Regions from separate parts of the Pontibacillus yanchengensis genome, predicted to be linked through region 2. Evidence: riboswitches for the same ligand, from Rfam matches in the RefSeq annotation. Region 2 holds a riboswitch; the other holds the start of a gene.
What was found. A riboswitch is a leader RNA that binds a small molecule or an ion and turns the genes downstream of it on or off. The one in region 2 is predicted to bind glycine.

Region 1 (6,374 bases), on a different contig from region 2:
GCACTACTGACACGAATGATAGGAGTGAGAGTGAAACAATAATCAGGAATAATAGGTGTTAACTGTACATTATTCACCTTTTCCAAGAATTCCGGTACTATAGCTCCTGTAATTAAATGAATTCCAACAGATAAGATTTCATTCCGCTTATGAGTTCCTTGATAATGAATACTTAAATTAATGTTTAACCAGGGTGTTAAAGCTGTTTGATGGGTTAGCCCATCTATCTTTTCATATTGTTTCGTTACCTTACCTTTGTCTTTTAGTGTGTTAAAAATTTGATGAAGTCTCGGTGAGCCAAAATGAATCCATTCCCCTTTTTCTTCTTTTTTATCTGGATTTGTGATAAAGGTAACTTTCATTGGAATTCCTTTGCCTCCAACACGCTTAACATAGTTCCAGTAAAAAGGGCGGTTCATGAGAGTTTCATCTAGCTCATCAGTAAGTTGGACAGTCATGACACCTTGTTGATTATCCAATATCTCACATTGATTTGCCAAAAAGTACCGCTGCAAAAAATTATGAAGCTCCGCTTGTTTCATCTTCTCCCTCCTTTTCTTGGGCATAGGAAATGACAGAAGAAAGGTTGTTTAGTTTCACTTTCATTTCACCTACGGACCCTGACTGAGTAAAAATATCTTGTATCTCTGTTTCAATATTATCAATGTCTAATTTCTGCAATATGGCATCTAGATTTCCGACTACTCGTTGGAACAAATGAATTTTTTCATATAATAAAGATAGAACATGCTCTTCAATGGTATCTTGAATAGCAAAATTGTATATGTTTACATCTTCTTTCTGACCAAAACGATGAATTCGTCCAATTCGTTGTTCTAATCGCATCGGATTCCAAGGAAGGTCATAATTGATCATATTATTGCAAAATTGAAGATTTATGCCTTCACCGCCAGCTTCGGTAGCAATAAGGACCTGGGCTTGATTTTGAAAAAGTTGCTTCATCCAATCCTTTTTACTTCGTTTAAAGCCCCCTCTAAATGGAACGGAGGTAATGCCATGTTGTTGCAAATACCATTGTAAGTAAAATTGCGACGCACGGTATTCAGTAAAAATAATAAACTTTTGGTCCGTTTTAGAAATGAGCTCAACAACTTTTTTAGCCTTCGCATGGTGAGGCATTTGCTGGATGTGAGAAATCATCTCTTGTAACTGTTCCGCACGAGTTGGATGGATCTCTTCATTTTTTAGCATGTTTTGAATGGAGAGGAAACAAGCTTCTCTACTAGAACATAACTCTCTTAAAAGAGTAATGTTCGTAAAGGCCATCCCTCCACTAGAGATTTCGGTTAAAAACTTATATGCTTCTTGTTCTTCTTTTGTGAATTCTATATTCACAGTCTCTACGTGTCTCTTCGTCCAATCTACACCTGTTTCATCTCGTCGGTTACGAACCATTACTTTATTGACCAGGGATTTTAAGTGATGGTCATTTGAGAGTTGATTCCTATTTTTACCGAACCTTTTAGTGAAGTCTTCATAATTACCCAAATGTCCTGGTTTTAAAATAGATACAAGATTGAATATATCTATTAAGTGATTCTGTACAGGTGTTGCGGTAAGTAGTAAGCAATATTTTTTCTTAAGCTTTTGCACAAATTCATAGTTTTTGGTTTTATGATTTTTTAATTTATGCGCTTCATCAATAATGACCATATCGTAATCTGTATCTAAGATGAGATCGCGGTGAGGTGCCCTTTTTGCCGTGTCCATAGAGGAAACAACAACATCATATCCCCATATATGGGTTTTTCGTTGTGCTGCTGCTGGAATATAAAATTTTTGATTCATCTCTAGTACCCATTGATTGACTAAGGAAGCGGGGGCCAAAATTAGAACTTTTTTGACGAGACCTCTAATCATATATTCCTTTAATATCAATCCAGCCTCAATCGTTTTACCTAAACCCACCTCATCAGCAAGAATGGCACGACCGTTCATTTGCTCGACAACTTGTTCTGCACATGCCAACTGGTGAGGTAGAAAATCTACCTGAGGTAAATATTGAGGGGATGTAAGGCCCTTAAACTCTGGTGTAGATAGTTGTTTTGATGTTTCATAGGCCATTTGAAATAAATCCCATGAACAAAAGGGACCTTCAGACATGAGTTCGTTTTCCAATGAAGCATCAATCGAAGTGTGAAGATCGATGTTTTGGTTCATTCTATTCTCACCTCAAATTATAGATTATTATAGAATATCCTGTCTTTAATAATGGTTTTCAGGTACACACCAAGGAATGCCTATGGTATAATGACACTAATTTATAATCTATTGTTCACATATCTTATGGTTTTTATGATATAGCTACATATTTTTTCTAATTTTCATAATAGCGAATGATTACAAGAGGAGAGACTACTTTTATGGTAGCGCCGAAGGAGCAAGCTGTTGTAGCGAATCTCTCAGGCAAAAAAGACTCTTGTAGGACGCACCTCTGGAGAGTGCCTTTTTATTTAGGGCCACCCAAGAAGCAAGCAGTTTTCATTTTTGATGAATACACTTTACCTAAACTGTGAAACTTTCTGGTGAATGGACAGGGAATAACACTAAGGATGTGGATTCTCTGTTTTTTTATGTCTTTTTTTCAGAAAATTATGACAAGAACTAGACTTGAATACGTTTTGAGTAAAGCTAGAATGGGGGAAAAATGATGTCCGATTTAAAACGAACGCCACTTTATCCTGAGTTTGAAAAAGCTGGGGCGAAAACCGTTGATTTTGGTGGATGGGAAATGCCTGTACAGTTTTCTTCTATTATAGAGGAACACAAAGCAACCAGGACAACAGCAGGGTTATTCGATGTGTCTCATATGGGAGAAATTTATGTAGAGGGCCCTGAAAGTGAAGCCTTCTTGCAAAGAATGTTAACAAATGATGTATCGAAGTTAACTCCAAACAGAGCGCAATATACCATCATGTGTTATGAAAATGGTGGTACAGTAGATGATCTACTGGTATATAAGTTGGATGAGCAAAAATATTTACTAGTGGTGAATGCAGCTAATACAGAGAAAGACTTTAATTGGCTGAAAGACAATCTTGTCGAGGAGGCAATTGTAGAAAATCAATCTGATCACTATGTGCAACTAGCCATACAAGGACCAAAAGCAGAAATGATTTTACAAAAGCTTACCAAAACAGATTTGGCGGAAATAAAATTCTTTCGGTTTAAGCAAGGTGTCTCGTTTGAAGGAGTAGACCACCTAGCCCTTGTGTCTAGAACAGGTTATACGGGAGAAGATGGGTTTGAAATCTATCTCCATCCAGATTCTGGACAAGCTTTATGGCAAGCTATAGTTAGAATAGGAGAGAAGGATGGTTTACAACCTGTTGGGTTAGGTGCTAGAGATACGCTTCGGTTTGAAGCAAATCTTGCATTATATGGACAGGAGCTTAGCTCTGAAATAACCCCCGTGGAAGCTGGACTTTCCTTTGCAGTAAAAACAAATAAAGAAGCAGACTTTATGGGGAAAGAAGTTTTAAAGAAACAAAAGGAAAAAGGACCAGCACGAAAGCTTGTTGGTATAGAAATGGTCGATAAAGGTATTCCTCGTCATGGGTATCCTGTGTATATAGATGAAGAACAGGTAGGTTTTATTACGTCAGGTACTCAATCACCTACGTTAGAGAAACGCATTGGTTTAGCATTATTACCAGTCGCATATATTTCGGAGGGACAAGAAGTTATTGTTCAAGTGCGTAAACGTAAGCTGCGTGCAAAAGTGGTACCAACACCGTTTTACAAAAGATCTTAGGAAGAAAAGGGGGAGGAACATCTATGACCTTTCGATATTTACCAATGACTACTAAAGATAAAGAGTCCATGCTTGATGCTATTGGGGTGAAGTCGACTAATGAATTGTTTCAAGACATTCCAGAAGCGATTCGGTACAATGGCGACCTTCAGATTAAGCCAGCCTTAAGTGAGCCGGTATTAATGCGTGAATTATCACGCTTAGCAAATAAAAACATCAACACCCAACAATATACTTCTTTTCTAGGGGCTGGTGTGTATGATCATTACATCCCTTCCATAGTAAATCATGTTATTTCACGTTCGGAATTTTATACGGCATATACACCCTATCAGCCTGAAATTTCCCAAGGGGAGCTGCAGGCAATTTTTGAATTTCAAACAATGATATCCGAATTAACTGGGATGGAAGTATCGAATTCCTCTATGTATGACGGAGGTACAGCTCTTGCAGAAGCAGTTACCTTAAGTGCCGGACAAACGAAGAAAAAGAAAGTTATTGTATCAAAAGCAATACACCCACAATCAAGAGAAGTCATTCAAACATATGCAAAAGGTCCAAATTTGGAAGTCATTGAAATCGATACAAAGGATGGAATAACTGATATCAAGGCTCTAGAACAAGAACTTGATGAAAATACCGCTAGTGTAGTTATCTCTTATCCAAACTTCTATGGTCAAGTTGAACCGTTAGCTGAGGTGCAGAGACTTTTAGAAGATCACAAAGCAATGTTCATTGTCTCAAGTAATCCACTTTCTTTAGGGTATCTCACCCCACCAGGAGAGTTTGGTGCAGATATTGTCGTCGGGGATACACAGGTATTTGGCATACCAGCACAATTTGGGGGGCCACATTGTGGCTATTTTGCAACTACAAGCAAATTAATGAGAAAGGTACCTGGTCGTCTCGTTGGACAAACAAAAGATGAGGAAGGCCGAAGAGGGTTTGTTCTTACTTTACAAGCTCGTGAACAACACATAAGACGTGATAAAGCTACCTCTAATATTTGTTCCAACCAAGCCCTGAATGCCTTAGCTACATCTGTTGCTTTAAGTGCCTTAGGAAAACAAGGACTAAAAGAGATGGCCTATCAAAATATGCAAAAAGCTCGTTATGCATTTGCTAAACTTCAGGAAGCTGGTATGAAGGTTAAATTCAAGGGTGCATTCTTTAATGAAGTTGTATTGGATTGCCAAAAATCAATTAACACAATCAATCAAAAGCTTCAGGAAAAAGGGTATATTGGCGGTTTCGATCTTGAATCGACAGATCCTAGTCTTAGCGGTTGTATGTTAATAGCTATTACAGAAATGCGTACAAAAGAAGAAATCGATGCCTTTGTCACAGAATTGAGGGATATACATGTTGAATGAAAACTTTCCACTGATTTTTGAACGTAGTCAAGAAGGTCGTATGGGATATAGTTTACCTGATTTAGATGTACCTGAAGTTGATATTGAACTGGATGAACAATATGTTCGAAAGAGTGATGCTGATCTACCTGAGGTAAGTGAGCTTCAAATAATGCGTCATTATACAGCACTATCGACACGAAACCATGGTGTTGATTCAGGTTTTTATCCATTAGGCTCTTGTACCATGAAGTATAATCCAAAAATCAATGAAGATGTAGCTCGTATTCCGGGTTTTAGTCACATACATCCATTACAAGACGCAAATAGTGTTCAAGGTGCTTTAGAGTTAATGTATGATCTCCAATCCTCTTTAGAGGCAATTACAGGTATGAACACTGTTACACTTCAGCCAGCTGCAGGAGCTCATGGTGAGTGGACTGGGTTGATGATGATTCGAGCTTTCCATGAAACAAATGGAGATTATAATCGTACCAAAGTTATCGTTCCAGATTCAGCGCATGGAACGAATCCTGCTTCAGCTACAGTTGCAGGTTTTGAAGCGGTAACAGTAAAATCCAATGAACAAGGATTAGTTGATTTAGATGATTTAAGAAGAGTCGTGGATGAGAACACCGCTGCGTTGATGTTAACAAATCCGAACACGCTAGGATTGTTTGAAGAACATATACTAGAAATGGCCGAAATAGTTCATGGTGCTGGTGGTAAATTATATTATGACGGGGCAAATTTGAATGCAATTCTAGGGTACGCCCGTCCTGGAGATATGGGATTTGATGTAGTTCACCTTAATTTGCATAAAACATTTACTGGTCCCCATGGTGGTGGTGGTCCTGGTTCTGGCCCAGTGGGGGTTACCTCAGAGTTAGAACCTTATTTACCTAAGCCGCTATTAAAGAAACAAAATAATCGATTTGTATTTGAAGATAATCGACCTCAATCAATAGGGAGGGTGAAACCGTACTTTGGTAACTTTGGAATCAATGTTCGAGCTTATACGTATATTCGTACAATGGGTCCTGATGGTTTGCGTCAGGTTAGTGAATACGCCGTACTTAATGCGAATTATATGATGAGAGAACTACAGTCAACTTTTGACTTACCATTTTCTCAACATTGTAAGCATGAATTCGTACTATCTGGTAAGCGCCAGAAGAAATTAGGTGTGCGTACGTTAGATATAGCCAAACGATTGCTAGACTTCGGCTATCATCCACCTACCATTT
Region 2 (6,374 bases):
TCAATTAGCTAAACAAGGTATACATGTTGTAATGGCTTGTCGAAATGAAGCAAGAGGACAGGCCGCACTTGAGGTGGCTAAACAGGATAGCCAATCAGAAGCAATTGATTTAATGATCTGTGACTTAGGGAACTTGGAAAGTATTCGATCATTTGCTAGTGAATTCAAACAACGTTATGGCAAATTAGATATTCTTGTGAATAATGCAGGTGTTGTTCATTTAAAACGAGAGGAAACGGAGGATGGTTTCGAAGCACAACTAGGTGTGAATCATCTAGGGCACTTCTTGTTAACGAATTTACTTATAGAGTCCTTACAGCGTGCAGAGGCTGGTCGAATTGTTGTTGTGTCATCTGGAGCTCATAAGTGGGGGGAAATTCATTTTGAAGACCCTCATTTAACCAAAAGCTACAATGTTATGAAAGCATACGGTCAATCGAAGCTTGCAAATGTGTTGTTTACGAAAGAGTTGGCAAGAAGACTTCAGAATAGTAGTGTTACGGTTAATGCTGTTCATCCAGGTGCTGTGGCTACTAGTCTCGGTGTGAATAGAAATACAGGCTTTGGTAAGCGTGTTATGATCTTTCTAAGCCCATTCTTTCGAACACCTGAAAAGGGAGCAAGTACTGCCATTTATTTAGCAACCAGCCCTGAAGTGGAAGGGAAGAGTGGCGACTATTACTATAATGAATCCATTGTCCCTATTACCAATAAGGCAAATGATGAGCAACTGGCAAAAATGTTTTGGGAATGGAGCGAAAAGGAAGTAGGGTTATAGCTTCTATTTTTAAAATAGCTTTATAGACTAATATATACAGTTAGAAGAATCAGTAGGTGAAATCATTTTGGAGATTGTATTAATTATTATTATCAGCGTATTAGCTGTTGCCATTGTATGGGATGTGTTGTTCCTACTTCCTACAAGATGGTTGAAGGTAGAGCGTGTGAAGTGGGATAGTAAGGCTAAAAAGAAGGTTATCCAAATTAGTGATCTTCATATTAAGCATTTACGTGTGCCTATTACAACACTTAAACAACTGATTGAAGATGAACAGCCTGATTATGTGTTTTTAACAGGAGACTTTATTGATAAAAATGAAAAAGAATTCCCTAAGCTAGAGCGCTTTTTAACCATGATACAGCAAACAGGTGTGGAAACGTATGCTGTACTAGGCAATCATGATAGGTATATTGAAGAGGTTCATAAACTGGAAGAAATTTTAGGTAAGTATCAGGTTCATTTGTTAAAAAATGAGTATGTAGAAAAAGAGGATTTATTTATTGTAGGAATTGATGACTTTTGCCAAGGACATCATGATATAAAGCGGAGTTTCCAATTTTCCAATCCTCTTATTAAAGATATTCTTGTTTTGACCCATGACCCTGACATAGTGGATGATTTGAAAGAGTCTTATACGATGCTTGTTTCAGGCCATCTGCATGGAAAACAGGTGAACGTCCCTTATTTATTTAAAGTTGCCGACATGGGAAGATTAGCAAAAAGGGGGATTTACAAAGGCCAGCATGTACATTCAAATGGAACATTTTACATTTCAAAAGGAATCGGTCAATCTCGCTGGAACATTCGCTTCATGGTTCGAAGTGAAGTTACGATTCATGAGTTATCGTAAAGAAAATCGCACACGCCTTGTTCACCTCGGGCAGAGGCATTAGAGCTAGACTTGTAAGCAGAATAAACCTTATACTATTTAAAAAACTGCTCATCCCTTGTTATTGGGATGAGCAGTTTTTTAGATCACTCTATTCTTTATAAGAGGATATAAAGAATTTATATAGACTTCCATCCTCATCGTCTTCTGCGTGATTGTCGATATACTCTCTTATATATTCATTTAACTGCTTCCAGTTTTCATAACTCAGCTTCTTTTCCACCATGCTGAATTAGTAACGCAGCAGGAATACTAGAATACCAAGAGAAAACTCTCCCAATCTTATCTTGATGATTGAAACGATACCTAGTTTTTCGTAAAGGGAGGCTAAGTGTTGTGGCTCTCTGGAGCAACTTCCAATGATTTCAGAGCAAGAATCGAAACAGGAGCGCCTTTTAATATAGGAGCGAGTTGTTGAAATTAGGATCAACAATTGAAAAATAGGAGCGACAACCAAATATATGCACCAATAGTGCTACAACGGGATCTTGGAACTTATGATTTTTCTATTTCAGAGAGTTTTAGCCTAACAATAAGAAAATGAGCTGGTAAGTTTTCTATATTGACCATTACATAGAAGCCTGATACCATAACCTTTATCGCAACTGCATATATGCAACGAGTGTTATGGGTGACACTATAACAGGAGCAAATTCTGGAGAGACCGTTTAAACGGCGCCGAAGGGTTCACAATCTCAGGCAACCGGACAGGATTGTTAGATGTACTTAAAAGTAGCTTAGTATGTTTGACGACTGCCTGAATGAGATTGGATGTATGGATTCCAATCTTTTTTAATGTCGAGGACAGGTTAAGAAAAGATAAGACTTATTAGAACAAATCAAATAGACGAGGTGACGCAACATGGAAAATCGACGCGCAGTAGTCAGTGTTCTTGGTAAAGACCAAGTAGGAATTATCGCAAAGGTTACAACTGTTTTATCTGAAAAAGAGATAAACGTGTTAGATATTAATCAAACAATCGTGGAGGATTTCTTTACGATGATGATGATTGTAGACGTAACGCAAATTGAGGATCTCGATTCCGTTCGCCAAACATTAAATGAGATTGGCGAAGAGCTCGGTGTCAAAATTAATCTACAGCTTGAAGAAGTCTTTCAAGCTATGCATCGAATATAAGGAGGGCGATTCACAATGAATATCGGATTAGATGAAATTACAGAAACCGTACGCATGGTTCAAATGGAAAACTTAGATATACGCACGGTTACTATTGGAATCGATCTCAAGGATTGTGCGGATGCAGATTTCTCAGCTATGCAAACACGTGTGTATGATAAAATAGTGAGCTATGCAAAAAACCTAAAGCCATATGCTGAGCAGGTGGAAAAAGAGTATGGTGTACCAATCATAAATAAACGAATTGCGGTTACTCCTATTTCGGAGTTACTTGGCAATGCAACAAGAGAACAGGCGATTGAACTGGCGAAAACATTAGATAAAGCAGCAGCGGATATAGGTGTTGATTTTATCGGAGGCTATTCAGCTCTTGTTCATAAAGGAGTAACAAAAGGTGACCAAGTGTTGCTAGATTCCTTGGCAGAGGCATTGACCGTAACAGACCGCGTTTGTGCATCGATTTCTGTAGCCACGACAAGAACAGGTATTAACATGGATGTCGTTAAACAAATGGGTACGATTATTAAGGAAGCTTCTGAAAACACAAGAGACCAGGACGGCATCGCATGTGCAAAGCTAGTTGTTTTCTCAAACCCAGTAGAAGATAATCCATTTATGGCCGGCGCTTTCCATGGTACAGGTGAAGGAGACGCCGTACTGAATGTAGGCGTAAGTGGACCTGGGGTTGTATTAAATGCACTGAAAAAACACCCAGAAGCAGATCTCGGTGAAGTCTCTCAAGTGATTAAGAAAACCGTCTTTAAAATTACGCGCGCTGGAGAGCTAGTTGGGAGAGCCGTTGCGGATCAACTCGATGTGCCATTTGGTATTTTAGATTTATCCCTTGCACCAACAAACGCATTGAACGATAGTGTAGCAGAAATCCTAGAAGAGATTGGTGTGGAACGTGTTGGAACTCACGGGACTATTGCCGCTCTAGCACTAATGAATGACGCTGTGAAAAAAGGTGGAGCTATGGCTAGTTCGTATGTAGGTGGATTAAGCGGTGCGTTTATTCCAGTCAGTGAGGACAATGGCATGATTCAAGGAGTGAATGATGGCTCCCTGACGTTACCAAAACTAGAAGCCATGACCTGTGTGTGCTCAGTTGGACTAGACATGATCGCTTTATCAGGAGAAGCATCTGCCGAAACGCTCTCAGGTATTATTGCAGACGAAGCAGCCATCGGGATGATCAACAAAAAAACAACAGCTGTACGAGTGATCCCAGTACCAGATAAAGAAGAAGGGACAATGGTTGAGTTTGGAGGTCTATTAGGCCGAGCCCCCGTAATGGGAGTTAATCCTTTCAGTTCTGAAGGATTTGTGAAGAGAGGCGGAAGAATACCGGCTCCATTACAATCGTTGATAAATTAATGCTATTAGGAAAGCTCGCATGTGTATTCTGAATAGAATGCACATGCGATTTTTTTGGAGAGAAAAAGAAACAAGGAATCGAGCTAATACACGTGAACGAAAGAAGGGACAGTGGGTCAATATAAGTAGGATGGAAGAGAGCAAAAAGCGATCTGAAGCGAGCATAAGTGGGTTGGAAGAGAGCAAAAAAGCAACCTGAAGCCAGAATTAGTGATGATAACACATAATTTGAAAACGCTTCATACGAATAGCTTGCTAGAAAGTTGTCAGTATTTTATAATAAATATGAATTTAACTCAGAAATGAATGACTATTCATTCACAATTAGGGGGAACATGTTCATGAATTTAAGTGATCAGTTGTCGATCACCACAAGAAAGAATCCCACCAAGACGGCTTATATTTTTCAGGATCAAGAAACAAGCTATCAAGAGCTAGAAGGTTCTATAACCAAGTTTGCTGCTAGTTTGAGAGAGCTTGGCTATGAAAAGGGAGATCATATTGCACTTGTAACAGGCAATAGCCCTTATTTTATGATTGGATTATATGGCGCACTACGCTTAGGGTTAACTGTAATACCTATCAACCCGATTTATACTGCAGACGAAATGAGTTATATTTTGAAAAATGGTGACGTAAAAGCTGTTATTACAATGGATTTGTTTGTTGAAACGTTTGAGGAAATGGCACATGACTTACCTTTAATTGAACATTATATCATTGCTGAGACAAGCCAAGACTCTAATTGGCAGCAAAGTCAATTAAGCGATAGAATGAAATCGTTTACAAACCTTGTGAAGGAAGGATCGCTTCAATTTGAACGTCCAACCATCGATGAAGAGGATATTGCTGTCATTTTGTACACTTCAGGAACCACAGGGGCTCCAAAAGGCGCTATGCTCACTCATAAGAATATTTATTCCAATGCGAAAGATGTAGCAGACTATTTACAATACGATACAAATGATAAGGTCATTGCAGCGTTGCCGATGTTCCACGTGTTTTGCTTAACGGTTTCACTGAACGCACCGTTGATGAATGGTGGAACTGTCATTATCGTACCTAAATTCTCTCCTCAAGAGACTTTCCAAGTGGCTAGTAAATGGGAAGCTACTGTATTCGCGGGTGTTCCTACCATGTATAATTACCTATTACAATCAAGTGAAGGTCATACAGAGGACTTTAGTAGTGTGCGCCTGTGTATTTCTGGTGGCGCATCTATGCCGGTTGCTTTATTGCAGGAGTTTGAGAACACCTTTAATGTCATGGTTTCAGAAGGATATGGGTTATCAGAAGCCTCTCCAGTAACATGTTTCAATCCACTTGATAGACCACGCAAAGCTGGATCTATTGGACAGAGTATATGGAATGTTGAAAACCGGGTTGTGGATGAGCTAGGAGAAGAGTTGCCACCAGGTGAGGTTGGAGAATTAATCGTTCGCGGACCAAATGTGATGAAGGGCTATTATAAACTCGATGAAGAAACTGCTGTAGCCTTGCGTGATGGTTGGCTTTACACTGGGGATATGGCTGAGGTCGATGAGGAAGGATATTTTTATATTGTCGATCGTAAGAAAGATATGATTCTAGTAGGAGGGTATAATGTTTATCCAAGAGAAGTGGAAGAAGTGTTATACAAGCATCCAAATATTACAGAAGTAGCAGTCATTGGAACACCAGATCCAAATCTAGGAGAAGCGGTACAAGCCTTCGTGGTACTAAATGAAGCCTCCGCTGTTACAGAACAAGAACTGGTGGATTACTGTGCTGGCCACCTCGCTAAGTACAAGCTTCCGACATCCATCGAGTTTTTGGATGAATTGCCAAAGAATACGACCGGTAAAATTTTAAGAAAGAGCTTACGCCAACGTGTTACGTATTAATATATGGGAAAAGGATGTCCTGGAGGGGCATCCTTTTTTGTTTTCTCCAAACAAACCTCACATATTCCGAGAATACCTCTATGGTGATCTTTATCCTATTTTCCCTCTCTTAACGATACAAGGATTCTATATTTAATGACAGAAATTTTCAAAAAACCCTTGAAACAAAGTATATTTTCCTGTAAATTTTAATACATAAAAGCGTAGAAGCGTAAAAGTGATAAAGTAATTAAAGGGGGAGAAACAAATGAAAAAGTGGTTAGCACTTATTTTAATTGTAGGTTTAATTTCATTAGTAGGTTGTGG

Region 1: another riboswitch for glycine. It lies ahead of gcvT (glycine cleavage system aminomethyltransferase GcvT); the one in region 2 lies ahead of GLW08_RS06055 (ACT domain-containing protein).

The regions. Positions count from the first base shown of each region.
Region 1 is NZ_WMEU01000002.1:425,550-431,923, forward strand. Features, by position in the region: gene GLW08_RS09315 (YqhG family protein) at 1-542, opposite strand, end outside; gene GLW08_RS09320 (DEAD/DEAH box helicase) at 520-2,181, opposite strand; glycine riboswitch at 2,358-2,450, shown strand; glycine riboswitch at 2,454-2,560, shown strand; gene gcvT (glycine cleavage system aminomethyltransferase GcvT) at 2,672-3,775, shown strand; gene gcvPA (aminomethyl-transferring glycine dehydrogenase subunit GcvPA) at 3,799-5,148, shown strand; gene gcvPB (aminomethyl-transferring glycine dehydrogenase subunit GcvPB) at 5,138-6,374, shown strand, end outside.
Region 2 is NZ_WMEU01000001.1:1,254,162-1,260,535, reverse strand. Features, by position in the region: gene GLW08_RS06065 (SDR family oxidoreductase) at 1-778, shown strand, start outside; gene GLW08_RS06060 (metallophosphoesterase) at 846-1,631, shown strand; glycine riboswitch at 2,316-2,391, shown strand; gene GLW08_RS06055 (ACT domain-containing protein) at 2,533-2,808, shown strand; gene GLW08_RS06050 (PFL family protein) at 2,824-4,185, shown strand; gene GLW08_RS06045 (fatty acid--CoA ligase family protein) at 4,527-6,068, shown strand; gene GLW08_RS06040 (ABC transporter substrate-binding protein) at 6,316-6,374, shown strand, end outside.